DNA from 4 places in the Blautia faecicola genome. Region 3 is predicted to be linked to each of the others. Evidence: predicted binding sites of a transcription regulator. Region 3 holds the regulator's gene; each other region holds the start of a gene.
The links. Region 3 encodes HrcA, which represses chaperone genes, less so after heat shock. Its sites were predicted from a motif close to TGTTAGCACTCNNNNNNNNNGAGTGCTAACA; they were not measured.
Positions count from the first base shown of each region.

Region 1 (5,962 bases), 330 kb from region 3:
GCAGGAAAACTGTTATCCTATGACGAATACAAAGAGATTATGGATCAGGGAAGAATATAAGGAGAGAGAAGCATGAGTAAAATGACCGTTACAGCAGATGCAAAACCGATGTTAAATGCATATCCGGACAGCGTAGGCGGAACCCTCAGCGATATCACCGGATTTTTACAGAAACCGGAATTAAAGGATGTATTTTCTTCCTTCTATATTCTTCCAAGTGTATTTAATACGGATCTGGATCGCGGATTTTCCGTGATCGATTACACACTGAACGAAGAACTGGCGGACCGGAAAGATCTGGAAGCACTGGATAAACTGGGTATCAATCTGAAACTCGACTTTATCCTGAATCACGCTTCTGTATTATCCAGTCAGTTTCAGGATATTCTGAAAAATGGTGACGATTCCAAATATCGTGATTTCTTCATTGACTGGAACAAATTCTGGGACGGTAAGGGAACCATGACCGAGGAAGGCTACATCCAGCCGGATCAGGAGCTGATCCAGCATATGTTCTTCCGCAAACCGGGTCTTCCGATCCTGATGGTACGTTTCCCGGATGGGAAAAATGTACCGTACTGGAATACCTTCTATCAGGAAATCAAATATCCGGTTCTGGATGCACAGGATATCATGCAGGTAGCTAACGTGCAGTATTATAAGGCAGATCTGATCGCAAAGAAAGTCAACGAAGAGATCGCAGCAGGTAAGAAACCGGCGGAACTCACCATCGATGACAGCTGTAAGGACAGCGTTGTGGAACTGCTGGAGAGCAAGAGAAAATACCTAGGACAGATGGATCTGAACATCAAATCCCCGCTGGTATGGGAGTTCTATGAGAATACTCTGAAAACACTGGCTGGATACGGTGCAAAGATCGTCCGTTTGGATGCATTTGCCTATGCGCCGAAGGAGCCGGGTGAGAAAAACTTCCTGAATGAGCCGGGAACCTGGGAACTACTGGAAAAAGTCCGCAAACTGGCAGACAAATATAACCTGACGCTGCTTCCGGAGATCCATGCAAGCTACGGAGAGAAGAACTATGAACAGATTGCAAAACAGGGTTACATGACCTACGATTTCTTCCTTCCGGGAATGATCATCGATGCACTGGAAAGCGGCAACGGTTCCACTCTGGAAAAATGGGCAAAAGAACTGATGGAAAAAGAAATCCATGTAGTCAACATGCTGGGCTGCCACGATGGAATCCCGCTTCTGGATCTGAAGGGGCTGATCCCGGAAGAAAGAATCCAGCAGATCATCGACACTGTTGTTGCAAGAGGCGGATATGTGAAAGATCTTCATGGTCAGAAAAATGTATATTATCAGGTAAATGCAACTTATTACAGTGCACTGGGCGAAGATGACAAAAAAATGCTTATGGCCAGAGCACTGCAGATGTTCATGCCTGGAAAACCGCAGGTATGGTACTTGGATCTTTTCGCTGGCAAGAACGACCACGAGGCTGTTAAACGTGCCGGTGCCGGCGGTCATAAAGAAATCAATCGTACCAATCTGTCCGCAGCACAGATCGAAGAACTGATGAAGACAGATATCGTAAAAGAACAGTTGAAACTTCTGCATTTTAGAAACGTATCCAAAGCGTTCGGCTTTGATGCAGAACTTGCAGTATCCACAGAAGATGAAATCATTACCTTCATCTGGACAAACCAGGGCGAGAGTGCAACACTGCGCGCAAATCTGAAGACTTTTGAGTACGAGATTACAGATTCTGAGGGAATCTACGCATAAGGGGATCAGGCAGTGATGTGAGGGAGTAAAAGAAATAAGAGAAAACAGGGCGAACGCTGAGAGGGAAGCAGCTTCGCCCTGTTTTTTCGTTGCACTGCATATCAATAATTGCGCCAGTGAACCAATTTTCCATGATATTTAAAGTTCATTGCGCTGGAAAAATATACAGGGATAGCGTATACTGAAAGAAAGTATGATTCCGGGAAAATGAGGCGGAAATACGAAAGAGGAAAAGGGAAGCGGGGGAATATATGGAACCTATGAAAAAGGGACATCACCGTCTGGAAGTGATGTCACATTATTATGGAAAACGGATACAGCAGGATATGAGCAACTTTGTCAAATGGATCCTGCTGGCACTTCTGATCGGTGGAGTGGTTGGCGGTGCCAGCAGTTTATTTGCCGGGTGTCTGAGTTGGGTGACACAGTTTCGGGCAGACAGACCGGCGGTTGTTTTATTATTGCCTTTTGGTGGTCTGTTGATTGTATTTTTATATCAGAAGATTGGAAAAGAGGACAGAGGAACAAACCAGGTACTCTCTACGATCCGGTCGCAGGATGAGGTCCCGCTTCGTTCAGCACCACTGATTTTTATCGCTACAGCATTGACACATCTGCTTGGTGGCTCAGCAGGCCGGGAAGGTGCGGCGATCCAGCTTGGAGGAAGTATCGGAAATCAACTGGGACGGTGGATCCATCTGGATGAGGAAGACCGCCATGTGATCGTTATGTGCGGGATGAGTGCTGCGTTTTCGGCTGTTTTCGGTACGCCGATGGCGGCAGCGGTATTTGCCATGGAAGTGGTCAGCGTAGGTGTGATGTACTATGCGGCTTTGCTGCCCTGTGTGGTGGCATCGCTGGTTGCTTATGATTTTGCGGGAAGTTTCGGAATCCATCCGGAGAACTTTCATGTCACGGGAATCCCGGCATTTTCGATGGAAAACGGGATTAAAATGGGCATCATCGCCGTAGGCTGCGGTGCAGTCAGTATCCTTTTTTGTCTGTTGCTGGAATATGTGAGCAAGGGATATGATAAATGGCTGAAAAATCCATATCTGCGTGTCTTCGCGGCGGGCTGTCTGGTAGTAGTCCTGTACTGGATCCTTGGGACAGACCGGTATATGGGTGCGGGTAATCAGCTGATCGAGCAGGCAGTGGAACATGGACAGACGCAGACCTTTGACTTTTTCTGGAAAATGCTTCTGACAGCACTGGCGATGCGTGCAGGTTTTCGAGGGGGGGAGATTGTTCCTTCGTTTGCCATTGGTGCCACCTTTGGCTGTCTGGCAGGACAGATCATGGGATTTTCACCGTCTTTAAGTGCAGCCGCCGGGATGACTGCTGTGTTCTGCGGTGTGACGAACTGCCCGGTTACTTCTATACTGATAGCCTTTGAGTTGTTTGGCTTCCAGGGCGTTTCATATTATCTGCTGGCTGTGGCGGTCAGCTATGCAGTGTCCGGATATTACGGGCTGTATAAAGACCAGACGATCGTGTACTCAAAATATAAGGCGAAATATGTAAATCGGCATACGAAGACCTGATAACTAATTGAAAGACGAACTTCTACCTTGATGTTGCGGCAAACAAAGTAAGGGCGGAAGTTCGTTTTTCATTTTAGAAGGACACAAAATCTTCACAAAAAAAATCAGCACTCCCCCTTGACGAGTGCTGATTGAAGTGTTATATTACATCTAGAACAAAGGAAGGGAACAAAAAGAACGAAGAAAAAGTTCGAAAGCTCCTGAAGCATCCCAGTTCCAAAGAAACAAGGTAATAATACATGATGAATAAAAAGGAGAGATGACTTATGTTGATGCCTAGTATTTTTGGAGAGAATTTGTTTGATGACTTTTTTGATGATTATTTTCCGTTCGATACCGACAAGGAACTGCACAAAGCAGAGAAAAAACTGTACGGCAGAAGAGCCGGACATGTGATGAAAACCGATATCAAAGAAAAAGACAATGGATATGAATTTGAAATAGATCTTCCGGGATTTGCCAAAGATGAAGTAAAGGTTTCTCTGGAAAATGGTTATATGACCATCGAGGCAGCCAAAGGCCTTGATAAAGATGAGAAAGAAAAAGAAACCGGAAAATATATCCGTAAAGAACGTTATGCAGGTGCCTGCACACGTAGCTTCTATGTGGGAGAGGAAGTAGATCCGGATGAGATCAAAGCCGAATTCAAACATGGTATTCTGAAACTGTTCGTTCCGAAGAAAGAAGCAAAACCGGCAGTGGAAGAAAACAAATATATTGCCATTGAAGGATAATATCTGAATCGGGTAACTATTAACCATACGGTTTGCCGAATGGCAGACGGTAGCACATTTATATATAATACTTAACAAAACCTCTTTGTAGAAGGCTGCTAAGCAATCAGTTTGGAGGAAAAGATAAATGAATACTTTAAAAGCTGAAAAAAGAAGCATGGACGTCAAAGCAAAGAAATTAAGAAGAGAAGGCTATGTCACAGGTAATCTGTTTGGCAGAGAGATTGAAGGATCTCTTCCGATCCAGATGACGAAAAAGGCAGTAGATCAGCTGCTGAAAACGGACAACAAAGGAAGTCAGGTTATGCTGGAAGTAGACGGCAAGACCTACGATGCACTGATCAAAGAGGTTGATTACAATGCAATGGCAAACCGCGTGGATGAGATTGATTTCCAGGCACTGGTAAGTACCGAGAAAGTACATTCCGTAGCGGAAATCGTTCTGCTCAACCATGAGAAAGTAGAGGCAGGTGTTCTGCAGGAAGATCTGGAAGAGATTTCTTATAAGGCACTGCCTGCTGACCTGATGGATAAAGTTCAGGTGGATGTCGGTGAGATGAAGATCGGTGATGTGATCAAAGTCAAAGATCTGGAGATCGCCAAGAATCCGAACATCGATCTGAAAACAGATCCGGAAGCAGTTGTTGTATCCTGCACCGCAGTTCACAACAGTGTACCGGAACCGGAGACAGCAGAAGAGGCTGAATAATACAAAAATCAAGTAAATAAAAACACAAACAGGGCGAATCGTTCGAAAGAGCGATTCGCCCTGTTTAGTGTCTTACAAAAACTGTTTTTCAGTAAATCGGGAACACTCTGCGAAGATGCACACGGCATCCTATTCTTTATTCTCTGTTTTTTAGGACAAATTCATTTTTTTTCACTTCCAACAGCCCGTCCTTCTGCATTTTCCCAATTTCTTTCGAAAGCGCACTTCGGTCTACGCTGAGATAGTCAGCGAGCTGCTGGCGGTTGAAGGCGATGGTGATCTCAGGTGAGCCGATGAGCAGTTCCTGATAGGAAAGATAGGCGAGTAGCCGTTCACGGATGGTTTTTGGTGTGGTGTGCAGGATCCGGCGGGAAAGCTGCAGGTTACTGGTTGCCATGATGCGAAGCAGATTTTCAATCATCTGCTGGTGATGGCTGCATGGTTTTTCACAGGTATGCAAAATCTTCGGAACATCCAGAAATAAAATCTGACTGGGCGTGACAGATACGACATTGACCATCAGCGGTTCCGAAGGGGAACAGGCGTAGGCTTCGCCGAAAAGCTGTCCGGATCCGACGTGATTCAGGATATTTTTACTGCCCCAGAAATCGTCAATTTCAATATGAACAGAACCTTCCAGTACGATTCCTACAGAGGTAATAGATTCACCGGCACAAAAGATCATTTCCCCTTTGGAAAACGACCGGATCTGTCCGGAGAGACAATGCAGAATAGACGGAATTTCCTCCGGTTTCACACCATAAAACAGGGGGATTTTTTTTAATATTGGAAAATCCATTTTTTCTCCTTTTTGTGGTTAAAACAACATATTTTTATCTGATATTATAGTATCCTCTGTTTGTAAACGCAAGGGAGCTGTTGCAAAGAGAAGAAGGACAGCATAACAGAGACAGAAATGCATTTGTGTAAAATCAGATATAGAGAGATTTCAGGAGTGCATACAGAAAATAAGGAGGAATCGAATATGATCCGAAGAGTGATTCAGATAGAGGAAGATAAATGTAACGGTTGTGGCGCCTGTGCTAAGGCCTGTCACGAAGGGGCAATCGGTATGGTAAACGGGAAAGCAAAACTGATGCGCGACGATTACTGCGACGGACTGGGGGATTGCCTTCCGGCATGTCCGATGGATGCGATTCATTTTATTGAACGGGAAGCGGAAGCTTATGACGAGGCGGCAGTGCTGAAAAATAAAGAAGAAA
Region 1 covers NZ_SDKC01000001.1:466,766-472,727, forward strand. Annotated here, with positions in the region: gene ETP43_RS01890 (hypothetical protein) at 1-60, shown strand, start outside; gene ETP43_RS01895 (alpha-amylase family glycosyl hydrolase) at 73-1,752, shown strand; gene ETP43_RS01900 (chloride channel protein) at 2,004-3,296, shown strand; gene ETP43_RS01905 (Hsp20/alpha crystallin family protein) at 3,563-4,030, shown strand; gene ETP43_RS01910 (50S ribosomal protein L25) at 4,158-4,739, shown strand; gene ETP43_RS01915 (Crp/Fnr family transcriptional regulator) at 4,876-5,538, opposite strand; gene ETP43_RS01920 (ATP-binding protein) at 5,725-5,962, shown strand, end outside.
Region 1: a site for HrcA is predicted at 3,399-3,429, ahead of ETP43_RS01905 (Hsp20/alpha crystallin family protein). Genes of this name have one in related genera too.

Region 2 (5,962 bases), 2.3 Mb from region 3:
CGACCCTGGAACTGCCAGATGAAGTGGTGAAAACCTACGGCTCCACCAATGTCGTGATCGAACACAACTTTGTCAAAGATATCGGCGGAGACGGCATCACACCGATGTACTGCTTTGAACCGTTGATCCAGTATAATATATCCGAAAATATCGCCGTAGACATCCACCCGGATCTGTACAACGAAGAGGGAAACCGTGGCGGCATGACCGCAGCCGCCATCTGGCCATGGAAATGCAAAACCGCCCTGTTCCAGTACAACGAAGCCTACAACACCGTCTACAACCAGGACGGACAGGCATGGGACGCTGACTCCGGCGACGGAACCATTTACCAGTACAACTACAGCTGCAACAATGGTGGTGGCTGTGTGATGTTCTGTGAGGGCGAGAGCGTCAACAACACCTTCCGCTACAACATCAGCCAAAACGACGGAACCGGCATCCTGACCCCGGTACGAAACGTGGACGCGAAAATCTACGGCAACATCTTCTATATAAAAGAAGGCGTAGACTTCATCCGTCACCGGATCTGGGGCGATACGATGATCGAAGGCGGCGGAATCGAAGTCACCGACAACACCATCATCTACGCCGGAAACGAACCAAAAGAAGAGTCCTGGAACTACAACAGCCCAGACGCCCACTACCAGAACAACACTTATGTAAACTACAAAAACACCCCGGAAGGCGACCCAACCCCAACCCGCCTCTCCGATGCCACCACAATCCACCCAACCCCCGGCACCGCCCCGGAAACCACCGACGGCCACAGCCGCATGTACAAAGGAAACAAAGCCTTTGACGGCTACTGCCTGAAAAAAGACGGCACAGACATCCTGAAACGGTAATTCCTTCAAGCCTGTAAGATATGACAGATACTTTCCGTCATACCTTGCAGGCTTATTTAAATTACGCGAGCAACGAGCCAAAGTTTATGCTTTGATTCATTTTCTCCATGAAAAACCACAGTCACAGCCAATACCCAGCGAAAGAGGCGGAGCAGGTCAGAGGGCAGCAACACTTTGTTGCCCTGCCCACGTTGCAGCCCCTGACCTGCTCCGCCTCTTTCGCGTCCGTCTGGAAAAGTCCCCCTTTTCATCTTGGTAGCGACACAAAATCTTCACAAAAAAATTAGCACTCCCTCTTGACGAGTGCTAACACATGTGTTATAGTACAACTAGAACAAAGGAAGAGAGAAATAAATAAGAAAACCCCATATATCCAATGTTCAAACCAACAAAACAAAAACAGTAATCAATTCACCTGACACAGGTGGAATTCATAGAAGGGAGAAATGACTTATGTTAATGCCTAGTATTTTTGGAGAAAACTTTATGGATGATTTCTTTGGAGTTCCGGAGAGAACCTATACAAAGAGTGCACAGAACACCCTGATGAAAACCGATGTAGTAGAAAACAAAGACGGATTTGACGTATCCATTGACCTGCCGGGATTCAAGAAAGAAGATGTAAAAGGAGAAGTGAAAGACGGCTACCTGATCATCACCGCATCCACAAACCAGAATAAAGATGAGAAAAACAAAGATGGCAAATACATCCGCAAAGAAAGATACAGCGGAACCTGCCAGAGAAGCTTCTATGTAGGAGACGATATCACGCAGAACGACATCAAAGCAAAATTTGAAGACGGTGTCCTGAAACTCGAGATTCCGAAAAAAGAAGCAAAACCAGAAGTAAAAGAAGCAAAATACATCTCCATCGCATAAACATGCAGGAAGATGAACATAAAACTAACGGCGGGCGCGAACCGGGCGTCCGCCGGAACTTAAACTGTGCGCTCAAGACTGTGAAATCGAGTGAACAGAACCAAAGGAAAATAAGAGGGTCACAAGACCCGTTCACTATAGAGATTACCACAGAGGGACAGGACAAAATACATATCCGGAGTCTCTCTTTTTTAATATACAGGAAATCAGCACTTAGAAACACAGAGTGTACCAGGTTCCAAAGGAGGTGGAACAAGTGGAAAAGAAAAGAGATTACTACGAAGTGCTTGGCGTAAGCAAAGATGCAGAAAGTTCGGCAATCAAAAAAGCCTACCGAAAACTGGCGAAAAAATACCACCCGGACACCAATGCCGGTAATGCAGAGGCAGAAAAACGATTCAAAGAAATCTCAGAAGCTTATGCAGTATTAGGCGATGAAGAAAAGAAAAAATTATACGATGAATTCGGACATATCGCTTTCGAGCCGGGATTCAATGCGGATGCTGCGAGAGCACAGAAACAATATGGATATGGAAACTTCGGCGGTGGAAACGGCCAGAATGGTTATCGGGAGTACCATTTTACCGGATCCGATGGAGATGATATCTTCGGAGATCTGTTTGGAAATATGTTTCGTCAGGGAACAAAAGGCGGAAACTTCCACAGCGGAGGATTTCATAACGGCAGCGGATTCTATCAGCAGTTCCATCAGGGCGGAAACGATGGATTCTATGGTAACCATGGATTTCACGGAACCTATTCCGAAAAAGGGGAGAATCTGGAAGCGGAAATTTCGCTTACCTTTGATGAAGCGGCATTTGGCTGCGACAAGATGATCACACTGCAGGAAGCCGACGGCAACCGCACCCTGAAAGTGCACATTCCTGCGGGAATCGATACCGGACAGAGCGTGCGGCTGCGTGGAAAAGGTCATCCGGGAATCGGAGGCGGTGAACCGGGTGATCTGCTCCTGAGAGCAAAAGTCGGAACAAAACCGGGATACGAACGGAAAGGTGCCGATGTCTATACCACCGTCAATATCCCATACACAACTGCCGCTCTCGGCGGAGAAGCCAGAGTATCCACATTATACGGGGATGTCAGTTGTAAAATCAAAGAAGGGACCCAGTCGGGCAGCAAGATTCGGCTGCGTGGAAAAGGAATTGTATCCATGAAAAATCCGAACGTCCACGGCGACCAGTACGTCACCGTCCAGATCCAGGTACCCCGCCACCTGAACCAGCAGGCACGCCGGAAACTGATGGAATACAAACAGGCTTGCGGATAAAGAAAGCAGACAGGAATAACTTTGAACAGTTGTTACTGTCTGCTTTTTGCATGTGTTGTGCCGCATTTCGGGTGCGTTCCGGTTTGAAAGCAGAAAACAGACAACGAGAGTCTACGAGATGCAGTTTACAAAACATCATTTCTGAGCTATCCTATAGAAAGAAAAATAATAAAAAGTAACTATCCAGTAGATAGCATAACGATGAAGATACTGAACAGTTGCGAAAAGACAATCAGGAGGAAGCAACATGGTAGGTCCGGAAGGAACAAAACGAATATCCAAAATAGATACATACCTGAACGTAGCCGAAGCATTTGCCTATCGAAGCACCTGCATCAAACGAAAATACGGTGCCGTGATCGTAAAAGACGATGTGGTAATCTCCACCGGCTACAACGGCTCCCCGCGGGGTTATGACAACTGCTGTGACCTCGGCGTATGCCCAAGAATCCAACTCGGCATGCACCAGGGCGAAGGCTACGGTCTCTGCCGCGCCATCCACGCCGAACAGAACGCCCTGTTAAACTGTTCCCGCGAACAGACCATTGGCGCTGACCTCTACCTAGCCGGCATCAACCCCGGTGACAACTCCATCCACCGCGCCAAACCCTGCCCTCTATGCTCCCGCCTCATCATCCAGGCCGGAATCCAAAATGTCTACCTCCGCGTAGGCGCCAAAGCCGGCGAGTACGAAGTAGTCCCAGCCCAAAATCTGGTGTGGCATCTGTAAGACAAAACTACCGCAGGGAAATATAGGTATAGAAAAAGATAAAAATAAAGAAAAATAGAAGCTGGTAATTATCCAGAAAAGATATGCTACAAAGATGGATAGAACGATCCAACACTGTACAAAAAAATGTCAAAAAGGATATGAATCCGCTCTGTTTTGCTACTATCCAAACAAAGACAGGCACGCAGAAGCAACTATAAAGTGTCCATTCAATCTTTTATGCATTATGAGTTTACATAAAACACCCCTACAGGAAATAGTCTGTGCCAGTAACGTCCAATGCCCAGGAAGCCCGCGATCTCTCCTCGGTAAGCGCGAACTTGTCGAGTACGAGTTTGAGACTACAGGCTCAAACCGAACGCAGACCTGAGCGCGCACCGAGGAGGGATCCACCCCCTCTCCAACAAACTCATCCTTTACTGCGGAATCCGAGCCTTATAATAAAGCGGCGACAACCCAAAATACTTTTTAAACAACTTACTAAAATGATAAGCATCCTCATACCCCACAGTCATCGCCACCGCCTGAATCGACTGCTCCGGGTTTTCATCCAGCAATTCCCGGGCCTTTTGCATCCGCAGGCTGATCAGATAATTGATCGGCGTATCCCCCGTCTCACTCTTGAAAATCTTCGAAATATAAAAAGAACTCAGATACATATTTGCCGCGATCTGATCCAGCGAAATCTTCTCTTTATAATGTGTCTCCATATAATGCATAATCTGCTGAGCCACATACTTCTTATTTACCGACTTGAACTCATACCGTGGCGCATACTGATGTTTTGCATCTTCCTCAAGTTCCTGTTTCTGATATCTGCAAAGCAGACAGATTACCTGAATCAGATAGGACTTCAGCATAAAATACCGCCCCGGCCGGCAGGTCTTCGACTCCTGTTCCATCAGGTTACATAGCCGAAACAACGGTTTTTTATAACTGTCCGGCAATGTTGTCAGCAACTGATAATTTTTAAAAAGAGGAAAATGTCCTCTGGTACATCCGGCAAATTCCACATTTGAAAAAGCCAGATAAAATTTCCGGGCAGAAGTTTCGGCTGCCGGAAGGCTCTGGTGATATGTTCCGGGATTCAGCAAAATCACGGACCCTTCTTCCACATCATACAGCTTCTCGTCTATACGAAATGTTGTTTTCCCTTTCAGTATAAACACAAATTCAATAAAATCATGACAATGATAATTCATCTCAGGCTCTGTTCGAAGCAGATTACAGCAGAACAGAAAGCGGGGATTGAGATCATTGTAAGTAAGATCATACACCGATGGTTCCATAAAAAATCCCCCTGTCATAAATATAATTTTCACACATATTTGATAAGTTAAGTATACAACATAAACCATCCGATGCACAAGAAAGTACATTCCACTTTTTCGCCTGTTCTTTATAATAAAACTATCGTAGCTATTCGGTAGCCACTGTAACTGTGAAAGTACTGAACAGTTATATAAAAATTGGCAGCCAGCGGTAAAAGATGCCACATGGTATGCAAAAAAAAGAAAGGATGAAAAAGAAAATGACAAAAAGTATGACATCAGGAAAACCGGTAAAATTAATCCTTTTATTTGCGCTTCCGCTGATCGTGGGAAACATTTTTCAGCAGTTTTACAGCATGGCGGACACCGTAATCGTAGGACGTACCATAGGAGTCAATGCCCTGGCGGCTGTCGGATGTACGGGAAGTGTATCCTTCTTTATCCTCGGATTTGTTATGGGATTTACCTCGGGATTATCGATCCTTATCGCGCAGCGGTTCGGCGCAGGAGATGAGGAAGGGATCCGCTGCAGTTTCGCAGCAGGTATCATGTTAAGTGTTGCCCTTACAATCGTGATGACATTCCTTGCAGTAGCACTGATTCGCCCCGCGATGGAGCTGTTACAGACGCCGGAAGAAATTTTAGACGATGCCGTTTCTTATATCCGGATCATCTTCTGGGGAATCGGCGCGAGTGTATTATTTAACCTTGGTTCCAACACCATGCGGGCATTGGGAGACAGCCGGACACCGCTGTATTTTCTGATCTTCGCCTGTTGTGTCAATATCGTACTGGATATCGTGCTGATTGCTGTTGTCGGCATGGGAGTAGCAGGGGCAGGTGTGGCAACCATCTTTTCCCAGCTGTTATCCGGAATCTGTTGCTTCGTATATATATGGAAGAAAATGCCGGTGCTTCGGATCAACCGTCACCATTTTCACCTTGC
Region 2 covers NZ_SDKC01000001.1:3,112,336-3,118,297, reverse strand. Annotated here, with positions in the region: gene ETP43_RS14015 (polyhydroxyalkanoate depolymerase) at 1-848, shown strand, start outside; gene ETP43_RS14010 (Hsp20/alpha crystallin family protein) at 1,302-1,727, shown strand; gene ETP43_RS14005 (DnaJ C-terminal domain-containing protein) at 1,984-3,015, shown strand; gene ETP43_RS14000 (deoxycytidylate deaminase) at 3,263-3,745, shown strand; gene ETP43_RS13995 (AraC family transcriptional regulator) at 4,162-5,034, opposite strand; gene ETP43_RS13990 (MATE family efflux transporter) at 5,265-5,962, shown strand, end outside.
Region 2: a site for HrcA is predicted at 1,130-1,160, ahead of ETP43_RS14010 (Hsp20/alpha crystallin family protein). Genes of this name have one in related genera too.

Region 3 (5,962 bases):
TGCGATACCACCCATTGTCTCGATAGACAGTGACAGTGGAGTTACATCCAGAAGCAGGATATCGCCGGCACCGGCATCGCCTGCCAGTTTACCACCCTGTACGGAAGCTCCCAGAGCTACGCACTCATCCGGGTTCAGGCTCTTGCTTGGTTCATGTCCTGTCAGCTGTTTTACTTTATCCTGTACAGCCGGGATACGTGTAGAACCACCAACCAGAAGGACTTTGCTCAGTTCAGAAGCGGTCAGTCCTGCATCTGACAGTGCTCTTCTTACAGGTTCTGCTGTCAGTTCTACCAGATCATGTGTCAGTTCATCGAATTTTGCTTTTGTCAGGTTCATATCGAAGTGTTTCGGACCTTCTGCTGTAGCTGTGATGAATGGCAGGTTGATGTTGGTTGTTGTAGAAGAAGAAAGTTCTTTTTTCGCTTTCTCTGCTGCTTCTTTGATTCTCTGCAGAGCCATCTTATCCTGAGACAGGTCTACACCTTCTGTTCTCTTGAACTCTGCCAGCATGTAATCTGCTACTTTCTGGTCGAAGTCATCACCACCCAGACGGTTGTTACCTGCGGTAGACAGAACTTCGATAACGCCATCACCGATCTCGATGATAGATACATCAAATGTACCACCACCTAAGTCGTATACCATGATCTTCTGTTCCTGTTCGTTGTCCAGACCATATGCCAGAGCTGCTGCTGTAGGCTCGTTGATGATACGTTTTACATCCAGACCTGCGATCTTACCTGCATCTTTGGTTGCCTGACGCTGTGCATCGTTAAAGTAAGCCGGAACAGTGATAACTGCCTCTGTTACTTTTTCACCCAGGTAGTTTTCTGCATCGGATTTCATCTTCTGCAGGATCATAGCGGAAATCTCCTGTGGAGAATATTTTTTGTCATCGATGGTTACTTTGTAGTCAGTACCCATATGTCTTTTAATAGAAGAAACTGTTTTATCTGCGTTGGTTACTGCCTGACGTTTTGCAGGTTCACCTACCAGTCTTTCTCCTGTTTTTGTAAATGCTACTACAGATGGTGTTGTTCTTGCTCCTTCTGCATTTGTGATAACGGTTGGTTTTCCACCTTCCATAACAGCTACACAGCTGTTTGTTGTTCCTAAGTCAATACCAATGATTTTTCCCATGACTGTTTCCTCCTCATGAATTATAATCTTAATCTATATTCTGATAATTGTTAGTTGGCTACTTTTACCATGCTGTGGCGGACTACACTGTCTTTGTACATGTAACCCTTCTGGAACTCTTCTACTACGATGTTCTCTCCGACTGTTTCATCTTCCACATGCATCACTGCATTGTGAAAATCCGGATTGAATTCATTTCCTACAGCTTCAATGGCTTTTACTCCCATGCCATCCAGTGCGGTGAGGAACTGTTTGTAGATTTTTTCCATTCCCTGTACGAAAGGATCTTCTTTGTCTTCTGCGACATCCAGACCTCTTTCAAAGTTATCGACTACCGGAAGGATCTTCTCGATCACATCCTTGGCTCCCACAGCATACATACCTGCTTTTTCTTTTTCGGTACGTTTTCTGAAGTTTTCGAACTCGGCCATCTGGCGTTTTACGCGATCGGTCAGTTCTTCGATTTTTTCATCTTTTTCATCTTTTTTATCTTTTTTCTTTTTTCCAAAAAGTTTTTTCTCTTTGGTCTCTTCCACTTCTTCGCTTCCTGCCTGAGTTTCAGGAGTTGCTTCGGTGACTTCGTCTTCAGCTGCCTCGGTTTCTTTTACCTCTTCGGCTGTCTCCTCAGCAGTCGTTTTATTTTCTTCTGTCATCTCTCACATTCCACCTTTCTACGGCTTTTTGAATATGTTGTCCAACTGGACTTTCAATGTTTTCAGATTATCTACTACATTTTCATAATCCATTCGCTTCGGTCCGATAATTCCTATCGTTCCTTTCATTCCCTCTCCCAGATCATACGATGCGGTAACTACGCTGCAGTCTTTCATGGTCTGTATCGGGCTTTCATTTCCTATATATACCTGAATTCCTGTATTCTCTCCGGAATCAGAAACGGTATCTTTAATCATCTCAACCAGTTCCTGCTTATCCTCAAATGCGGATATCAGCTCGCTGGCTTTACTGCTGTCTGCCAGTTCCGGATACTTGAAGATGTTGGTCGCTCCGCTTGTATATATCGGAACTTCCTCATCGTCCACTGCAATGGCATCTGCCACCGCATCTAATACGGTACTTACCACGCCGCTGTGGACACCTGCCTGTTCTTTCAGCTTCGTGATCATGCCAAGACTGATCTCTTCGATCGTCAGGCCATTCAGCTGTGTGTTCAATAACAGGTTCAGTTTCAGGATCTGTTCATCATCGATCGTCTCATCCAGATTCACGATCTGGTTCTTTACCAGGTTGCCTTCCACAACGATCACCGCCAGAAGCTGTTCTTCGTTCAGCTTGGATAACTGAATGAACTTTACTTTGTTGTGATGATAGGTAGGACCGGTAATGAGCGTCGCATAATTCGTATTGGATGCAAGCACCTTGACCACCTGTTTGAGCACCCGTTCCATCCGGTCTGTCTTCTCGATCATGATTTCCTTCATCTCGGAAACTTCCTGATCTTTTTCTTTCATCAGTTCATCGACATATAACCGATAACCGAGATCCGATGGAATCCTGCCCGCTGAGGTGTGAGGCTGTACGATGTATCCCAGATCTTCCAGATCCGACATCTCATTTCGAATGGTGGCAGAACTCAGATTCAAATCTGTGTATTTGGAAATGGTTCTCGAACCAACCGGCTCACCAGTTTCCAGATAGGTCTGGATAATCGCTTTTAAAATCTTGCGTTTTCTTTCATCCAAATCCTGCATCTTCTCTGCCTCCTTCTTTGTCTTTTTGTTGTGTTAGCACTCGTTTAAGTGGAGTGCTAACATCTATGGTTTAAAGATAGCACTGCCTCTTTTATTTGTCAATGGGTATTTTGAAAATTTTTGTTTTTTCTTGGATTTCTTTTCTTATTGGTGTTTTAAGCTGGAAATTTTCTCCTGTGTTTTTCTCTTACTTTCGTTTTCTGGAAGCCTCTGTGTTCTCATACAAGCATAGTTTTGACACATTATTCACTCACGTAAGATGACATATACTTTATGCTTTGCAAACTTTTCTCGTTATCGCAACAATCGCCGTGTTCTCACACAACCAGGTCTTTGACTCGTTGCTCGCGTAAACGAGAAAAATACGCTTCACGAATTTTTCTCGTTATCACGGCAGTCGCCAAGGTCTCATGCAAGCATGGACTTTGGCTCGTTGCTCGCGTAAAATAAAAAGAAAGAATCTCCTGCCGAAAATGTCCTCTCACACATTTTGAGGATATTTTCCCAGAAAATTCTTTCTTTATATAAATACAGATTTTTGAGTCGTACTCTTACTTGTCCAGTTCTTCCAGATTCTTCTTCAGTTCAATCATCTGGTCACGCAGCTCGGCTGCCATCTCGAAGTTCAGGTCGGCTGCTGCCGCTTTCATCTGTTTTTGTACTTTTCCGATCAGTTCTTCGAGTTCCTTGCGGCTCATGGATTCCATATCTTTTTCCAGCTTCTTCTGCGTCTTTGCCACTTCTTTGGATATGCTGATCAGATCCCGGACTGCCTTTTTGATCGTCTTCGGTGTAATTCCGTGTTCCTTATTATATGCTTCCTGTAGCTCTCTTCTCCGAAGCGTCTCATCGATCGCACGGCGCATGGAATCGGTGATCACATCGGCATACATGATGACATGTCCCTCTGCATTTCTGGCTGCGCGACCGATCGTCTGGATCAGAGAAGTTTCCGATCGCAGGAATCCTTCTTTATCCGCATCCAGGATTGCTACCAATGAGATCTCCGGGATATCCAGCCCTTCTCGAAGCAGGTTGATGCCGACCAATACATCGAAGACATCCAGACGCATATCACGGATGATCTCCGAACGTTCCAGCGTATCAATATCGGAATGCAGGTATTTGACACGGATACCCAAATCTTTCATATAATCGGTCAGTTCCTCTGCCATTCGTTTGGTAAGCGTTGTCACCAGGATCTTATTGTGTTTTTCCACCTCTTTGTTGACTTCCCCTACCAGATCGTCAATCTGTCCCTCCACCGGACGCACTTCCACATAAGGATCCAGAAGTCCGGTCGGACGGATGATCTGCTCTGCCCGAAGAAGTTCGTGATCTTTTTCATACTGTCCCGGCGTTGCCGACACGAAAAGCACCTGATCAATCCTCTCCTCAAATTCTTCAAAGTTCAACGGGCGGTTATCTTTTGCCGACGGAAGACGGAATCCATAATCCACCAGCGTCGATTTTCTCGACTGGTCACCAAAATACATCCCTCGCACCTGTGGCACTGTAATATGGGACTCATCGATCATGATCAGATAATCATCCCCGAAGTAATCCATCAGTGTATACGGCGGCTCTCCCGGTTTCAGTCCTGCCAGATGCCGGGAATAGTTCTCGATACCGGAACAAAAACCTGTCTCTTTCATCATTTCCAGATCAAAATTGGTCCGTTCGCTGATTCTCTGTGCCTCGAGAAGTTTGTCTTCGCTTTTAAAATACGCCACCTGTTCTTCCATTTCTTTTTCAATGGCCTTGGAGGCCTCCAGGATACGTTCCATCGGCACAACATAATGAGACGCCGGATATAAGGCGATATGATTCAGTTCTCTCCGGATCTCCCCGGTCAGCACATCCACTTCCGTGATCCGGTCAATCTCATCTCCGAAGAATTCCACCCGGATCGCCACATCCGATTCATATGCCGGAATAATCTCCACCACATCCCCTCGCACCCGGAAGGTTCCACGGTGAAAATCCATATCGTTTCGGTCATACTGCATATCAATCAGACTCCGCAGCACCTCATCCCTGTCTTTCTCCATTCCAGGACGCAGAGAGATCATCATGTTCTGATAGTCTTTTGGACTACCGATTCCATAGATACAGGAAACACTCGATACGATGATGACATCTTTTCGTTCGGAAAGTGCTGCTGTGGCGGAAAGACGGAGCTTATCGATTTCTTCGTTGATGGCGGAATCCTTGGCAATGTAGGTGTCCGTGGACGGGACGTAGGCTTCGGGCTGATAGTAATCGTAGTAGGATACAAAATATTCCACTGCGTTATTCGGGAAAAACTCCTTAAACTCTCCATATAACTGCGCTGCTAATGTTTTATTATGTGCGATGATCAGTGTCGGTTTATTCAGCTGCTGAATGACATTTGCCATCGTAAATGTCTTACCGGAACCTGTGACACCAAGCAGCGTCTGGCACTGGTTGCCTTCTTTGAACCCTTCGACCAGCTCTTTGATCGCTTCAGGCTGATCGCCGGTTGGTTTGTATTCGGATACTAATTCAAAATGATCCATATGATTTCTCCTGATCCGCTCTGGCTGGCGGTGATATTTTAGAAATAGTAGTTGTATTCTTAGTATTGTTACTTATCCAGTATAGCATTCGGAAGAAAAAAAGTACAGAGCAAAGCCGAATGTTTGTTCTGTGAAATTTAATTGTAAATTTTAAACACATTGACAGACCATCCTTTTCCGATATATACTATTTTTATTACACACGTAAGATTTAGAGGAATATCACATGAGCAATCTGCCTCAAATTTCAGAAGCTGAATTTGAAGTTATGAAAATCGTTTGGAAATACGCACCAATCAGCACCAATGAAATTACTGAAAAATTAACACAAATTTCCAGTTGGAGTCCTAAAACAATTCAGACATTGATTAAACGTCTCGTTTCTAAAAAAGCACTAACCTATGAAAAACAAAGCCGGGTTTTTGTCTATACTCCATTGGTCAAGGAAGACGAATATATTCGGCAGGAAAGTAATTCTTTTTTAAAGCGATATTATAATGGTAATATCACTTCTATGCTTGCCTCTTACATTGAGGATGATAAATTGTCTGAAGAAGACATTGCCAGCTT
Region 3 covers NZ_SDKC01000001.1:792,464-798,425, reverse strand. Annotated here, with positions in the region: gene dnaK (molecular chaperone DnaK) at 1-1,143, opposite strand, end outside; gene grpE (nucleotide exchange factor GrpE) at 1,194-1,796, opposite strand; gene hrcA (heat-inducible transcriptional repressor HrcA) at 1,815-2,852, opposite strand; gene uvrB (excinuclease ABC subunit UvrB) at 3,404-5,392, opposite strand; gene ETP43_RS03630 (BlaI/MecI/CopY family transcriptional regulator) at 5,619-5,962, shown strand, end outside.

Region 4 (5,962 bases), 1.5 Mb from region 3:
ACCTTCTTCCACATTCACGTCATACAAATGAATTCCAATACTGCTTCCATGTGTATAAGTTCCAACATATGCAATGTATTTTTCTTTTTCCATGATGTTTTTTCCTTTCTTTGCAAAATTTGCGTATTTTTTAATATCTATTGATTATTTTATCATATTTCTGACTATTTCACAATTCTTTCTTAAAAAACTTGCGAATTGTCTTTCTTCTATGCTACACTCACTATGATAATTTTGAATACGAACATAAATTTTCAGGAGAATTTATCATATGAAACGAATCTTAACTTATCCAATAACGGAATCCGACAGCGACCAGCGAATCTATGATTTCCTGTACCACCACGGATATTCCCGACACATCCGCACCTGGTTAAAACAGCATCCCGGTTCCGTCCGTCTGAACGGCGAGGAAGCACTCTTTTATTTTCCACTAAAAAACGGCGATCTGCTGGAAATCTCACTGGAAGAGGAACACCCCTCGGAAAATATCGTTCCGGTAGATCTACCGATTCATATTATCTACGAAGACGAAGATCTGATGGTCATTGATAAAACGGCGGATATGCCGGTACACCCTTCCATCGGCAATTATGAAAACACCCTGGCAAATGCAGCTGCCTGGTACTTTCACCAGCAGGATATCCCTTTTGTATTCCGCTGCATCAACCGGCTGGACCGCGACACCACCGGGCTTCTGATCCTCGCCAAACATATGCTAAGCGGTGCCATTCTTTCCGACCAGATGAAAAAAAGAGCGATCCACCGCACCTATCTTGCTATCACAGAGGGAAAGACAGATCCCGCTGGCACGATCGACAGTCCGATCGGACGTACAGATCAGTCTCTGATTCTGCGGCAGGTGGATCACGAAAATGGCGATTCTGCCTGCACCCACTATCTGCAAAAATGCTGGCATCCGAAGACTTTCTATCCGGAAACTTTACCTGTTCCACAGGATGGACTTTCTCTGGTACAGTTGCAGCTTGAGACCGGACGCACCCATCAGATCCGTGTGCATATGACTTCCATCGGCCACCCGCTGATCGGAGATACGCTGTATAATCCGGAAACAGCTCTAATGAACCGCCAGGCACTGCACTCTTACCGGCTGGCATTTACGCATCCTGTCACTGGAGTTTCGCTGGAGTTTACGTCTCCACTGCCAGAAGATATGGTAGAATTTTTTCCGGACTGTAATACTTGATACCGTTGTTGCAAAAACTGATTTTGATTATCGCGGCAGTCGCCAGGGTTTCGTGCAACAAGCATGGACTTTGGCTCGTTGCTCGTGCAAAAAAAGATCTGAGAAACGTTTTGGTTCTTTCTGAACTTTGAGTATATCAAGCAAAAAGCAGGTATGAAAAATATCTGCTTTTTCTATAAATATCTATTTCTTATCTTTGGGTATTTATGATATAATATATGTACTTATATTCCAACACAAGATTATTCTTTTCTGCTTGATGAAAACCATTATGTTTATGATCATGTTGAAGATGAAGATAGCTTACATACTTACATTAAATCTAAAGAACATGGCTGTAAATGTCCCCTGTGTGAAAAAATGAGCACAAAACTTCATGCCACTTACAGAAAAAAATTTCAGAATACCCCAATTCATTGCAAGCAGACTTTTTTACATGCAAATGTTTATAAATATGATTGTGAAAACCGGGATTGTGAATGCAAAGTCTTTATGGAAGATCTTCCGTTTGCCAAAGCTTCTTTCTCTCTTTCGGATCTATTATAAAACAAGCGGGTATCAATTTGATACCCGCTAATGTTTCATTTGGTTATACCCAAAATTCAGAAAGAACCAACGTTTTCCACATTTCTCAGATCTTTTTTATTTTTCATGTAATACCTGCTTTTCTACATCGCGCGAATCCGCGGCACTTCTGCCACATGCAGATACTTGCTGATGCATTTTACCAGCAGATCATGCTCGGATACGTGATCCAGACCGGTGATTGCGACTGTTCCGATCACACCCACTTCTTCCACACGGATCGGGAATCCGCCGCCACAGGCTGCATACTCTTTCTCATCCAGAAGTCTGTCTGCCAGGGTTTCTCCCCGCTCTCTCAGATCCATGTACATCCGCAGACTGCTCTTTTCGGTGAGGCGCACGGTATTTTCTTTTCTGGTCAGCCACTGTTCATGGTACAGATTTGTGCCGTCCATACCATACTGGAATACGGTATAGCCGTTGTTTAAGCGGATCCGTATCAGCACTGCCGCACCTCTTTTTGCTGCCTCTGCCACGATCAGATTCCCCAGTTCCCATGCATCTGCATTCGTAAAACTGGAAAACTGAAGGATTTCTTCCTGCATCTGTAATACACTGCTTAATTCTTCAATCGTCATACCACTACCTCCGGCTTCCTTTTATTTTGCCAGTGCCAGCAGAATCTGGTTACTTCTGGCGATAAACTGTGTCATTTCTTCCGGACTCAGCTGTTTGTGAGCCATCATAGCCAGATCGTACAGCTGCTGGCAGATCAGCGGAACATTGGTCTCGTCGTCTTTGTGTTCAGCCACATATTTTACCAGCGGATGATTTGCATTCAGAACCAGTGTGGCTCCGTTTGCTCCACCAAACATATTGGCATCCATGCCGTACATTTTCATCATATCCTGCATCCGGCGGCTTTCCTCGGACAGGGTCATCATAGAAGAAATATTTTCATTTTTCAGTTTTTCTACTTTCACATCCAACTGCTCATTGTTCAGCGCTTTCTTGAAGGTTGCAGTCAGCTCTTCAGTCATTTCTTTCAGATCTTCACCGTCTTCTTTAAAGTCTTCGGTCAGATCCGCATCGATACGCTGGAATTTTACATCGTTATGTTTCTGTTCCACATGGGTAATAAAAGCAGTATCAATATTATGTTTCAGGATTACTGCATCCATACCCTGTTCCTTGAACATGTTGATGTACTGGCTCTGCTGTACTTCGTCAGATACATAATAAACGGTTGTCTTCTCCGGCTCTTTCTCTTCCGCCTGCTCGCCGTCTTTTTTCTCTTCTTCCGGTTTCTCGGCTTCTGCTTCCGGTTTTTTATTTTCTTCGATGCAGTCTTTCAGTGTCAGATATTTGCCGTCCAGATTCTTGAACAGGATATAATCATCCATCTTGTCAGAGAATTTTGCGTCTTTGATGCATCCGAATTTGATGAACGGGCTGATATCATCCCAGTATTTCTCATAATCTTCTCTGGCTGTCTTGCACATACCGGTCAGTTTGTCAGCGACTTTCTTGCTGATATAATCAGAGATTTTCTTGACAAATCCGTCGTTCTGCAGAGCACTTCTGGATACGTTCAGCGGCAGATCCGGGCAGTCGATCACACCTTTTAACAGCATCAGGAATTCCGGAATCACTTCTTTGATATTATCGGCGATAAATACCTGGTTGTTATACAGTTTGATGGTTCCTTCGATGGACTCATACTCGGTGTTGATCTTCGGGAAATACAGGATACCTTTTAAGTTAAACGGATAATCCATGTTCAGATGGATCCAGAACAGAGGCTCCTTATAATCCATAAATACTTTCCGGTAGAATGCTTTGTAATCTTCATCGCTGCACTCATTCGGATGTTTCATCCACAGCGGATGAATATCACTGATGGATACCGGACGTTTGTTGATTTTTACTTTTTCTTTTGCCGGAGAAACTTCTACAACTTCTTTTTCTCCGTTTTCATTTTCTTTTTCCTCGGTCTTCGCATCCTCATGAATATGTTCTACGACAACATCATCGTCACGCAGATCGGCTTCATCGATCGTCTCATATTCCTGTTCAGCGTTCTCATTGGAGAGGAAAATCTCGGTCGGCATGAAGGAACAGTATTTTTCCAGAACTTCACGGACTCTGTACTCGTTGGCAAATTCCAGGCTGTCTTCGTTTAAGAACAGGGTGATCTCTGTACCAACGGTTGTCTTGTCGCCGTCCTGCATATCGTACTCAGAACCGCCATCACACTCCCAGTGTACCGGTACAGCACCTTCTTTATAAGATAACGTATCAATATGAACCTCATCTGCTACCATGAATGCGGAGTAGAATCCCAGACCGAAATGTCCGATGATCTGATCATCGTTGGTTTTGTCTTTGTACTGCTCCAGGAACTTGGTTGCTCCGGAGAAAGCGATCTGTGTGATATATTCTTCTACTTCATCCGCTGTCATACCAAGACCGTTATCGATAAACTTCAAGGCTTTCTTTTCCGGATTGACGATCACTTCGATTTTTCCTTTATAATCATCCGGAAAAGTATATTCTCCCATCATTTCCAGTTTCTTTAATTTTGTAATTGCATCACAGCCATTCGATACCAGCTCACGAACGAAAATATCGTGATCGGAATACAGCCATTTCTTTATAATCGGGAAAATATTGTCACTGTTAATTGAAAGATTTCCATGTTTTGCTCCCATGGTTATACACACTCCTTTTCTTACCGGAACTCAGCCACCTGCTTTCTTTAAATGGCTCTTTCGTTCCCTGCATTTTCTCTTTGAAAGACCTAAAACTCTTTCACTGACCTTAATACTAATACTGAATTTTCCAAATGTCAAGAAAAAAATTAGCACTCATTTCAAATGAGTGCTAATAGTTTTACATGTATGTATTTGAGTGTTGAATAACCAACGATTATGTCGTTTTTTGTCTGATTATCTCATATTCCAGCATCCTTGCTTCCTGCCGCGGTTTCTTTTTCCGCATCAGATCCAGCAGCAGATCTGCCGCTTCCCTTCCGCTGGTATGATAATGATAGTGCACCGTCGTAAGTCGCGGACACAGAAGATCCGCGATAGCGCCGTGTCCCATACCGGCAACTTTCATCTTCTCCGGCACTGCGATCTTCCGCTCCGAAAGACAGGATAATACACCTGCTGCGATCATATCTGTCGCGCAAAGAACACCATCCGGCCGCTTCTCTTCCGCAAGGATCTGTTCCATCGCCTGATATCCTGCCTGCACGGAGAATGTCGCTTCCCGATATGCGATCTCATCCATATGAAGTCCATACGTCTCCAGTGCCCGACAGACGCCCTGATAACGGCTCTTACCTGCTGCCTTATCCCGCCTGTCGACACCGATATATGCCGGATGCCTGCAGCCGCTCTTTAAAAGTTCCGTCATCATGGCACATGCCGCGCCCTCATCATCGTGATAAATACAGGGATATCTGTCACTTTTCTGTCCGAGGATCACCACCGGAACACCCATATGTGCCAGTGCCACCTCGTGGCGCTTCGTAAGGATCGAAGCTACAAAGATCAGTCCATCCACCTGGCTCTGTTCAAATGTTTCCAGGATTCCGATCTCTTTTTCCAGACTCAGATTCGAATTCATCAGCAATACGTGATAATTCTTCTGATCCATCCGCTCCGAAATACCGGATAAGATCTTCGGCACTGCCTCGGAATCGATCTGCGGAACCAGTACGCCGATCCGGTTACTCTTTTTCGTCCGCATCGTTCTGGCATACTCCGACGGCCGGTAATTGGTCTCCCGGATCACCTTCTCGATCCGCTGCCGTTTCTCCTGGCTGAGACTCCCGTCATTTAAGTAACGGGAGACCGCTGCGCTTGAGACGCCAGCCAGTTTTGCAATCTCACTGATTGTCATACGGATACCTATTTCTTCAGCAGCCAGTAGCAGCCAAATGCAGGAATCTGAACTCCTCTTGCTTCCATCTGTCTGCCGCTGATCAGATCCTCATACATGCCGTCCTCTTCGTTGATCCATGCAACTTTGTCATACTCGCTGAAGTTAAACAGAGCTACCAGTTTTTCTCCGTCTTTTTCTTTGATCAGACCAAGGATGGAATCATCCCAGGTATCCACGGTTCTGCAGTCCGCAGTGCTCTCGAATACCGGATGAGATTTTCTGATTTTCTCCAGCTTGTCCAGTCCTTCAAACATTTCTCCCGGAATCGTGCCTTTGGTG
Region 4 covers NZ_SDKC01000001.1:2,300,757-2,306,718, forward strand. Annotated here, with positions in the region: gene ETP43_RS10340 (lactonase family protein) at 1-93, opposite strand, end outside; gene ETP43_RS10345 (RluA family pseudouridine synthase) at 272-1,207, shown strand; gene ETP43_RS10355 (heme-degrading domain-containing protein) at 1,876-2,370, opposite strand; gene htpG (molecular chaperone HtpG) at 2,392-4,443, opposite strand; gene ETP43_RS10365 (LacI family DNA-binding transcriptional regulator) at 4,661-5,641, opposite strand; gene ETP43_RS10370 (alpha-amylase family protein) at 5,650-5,962, opposite strand, start outside.
Region 4: a site for HrcA is predicted at 4,591-4,621, ahead of htpG (molecular chaperone HtpG). Genes of this name have one in related genera too.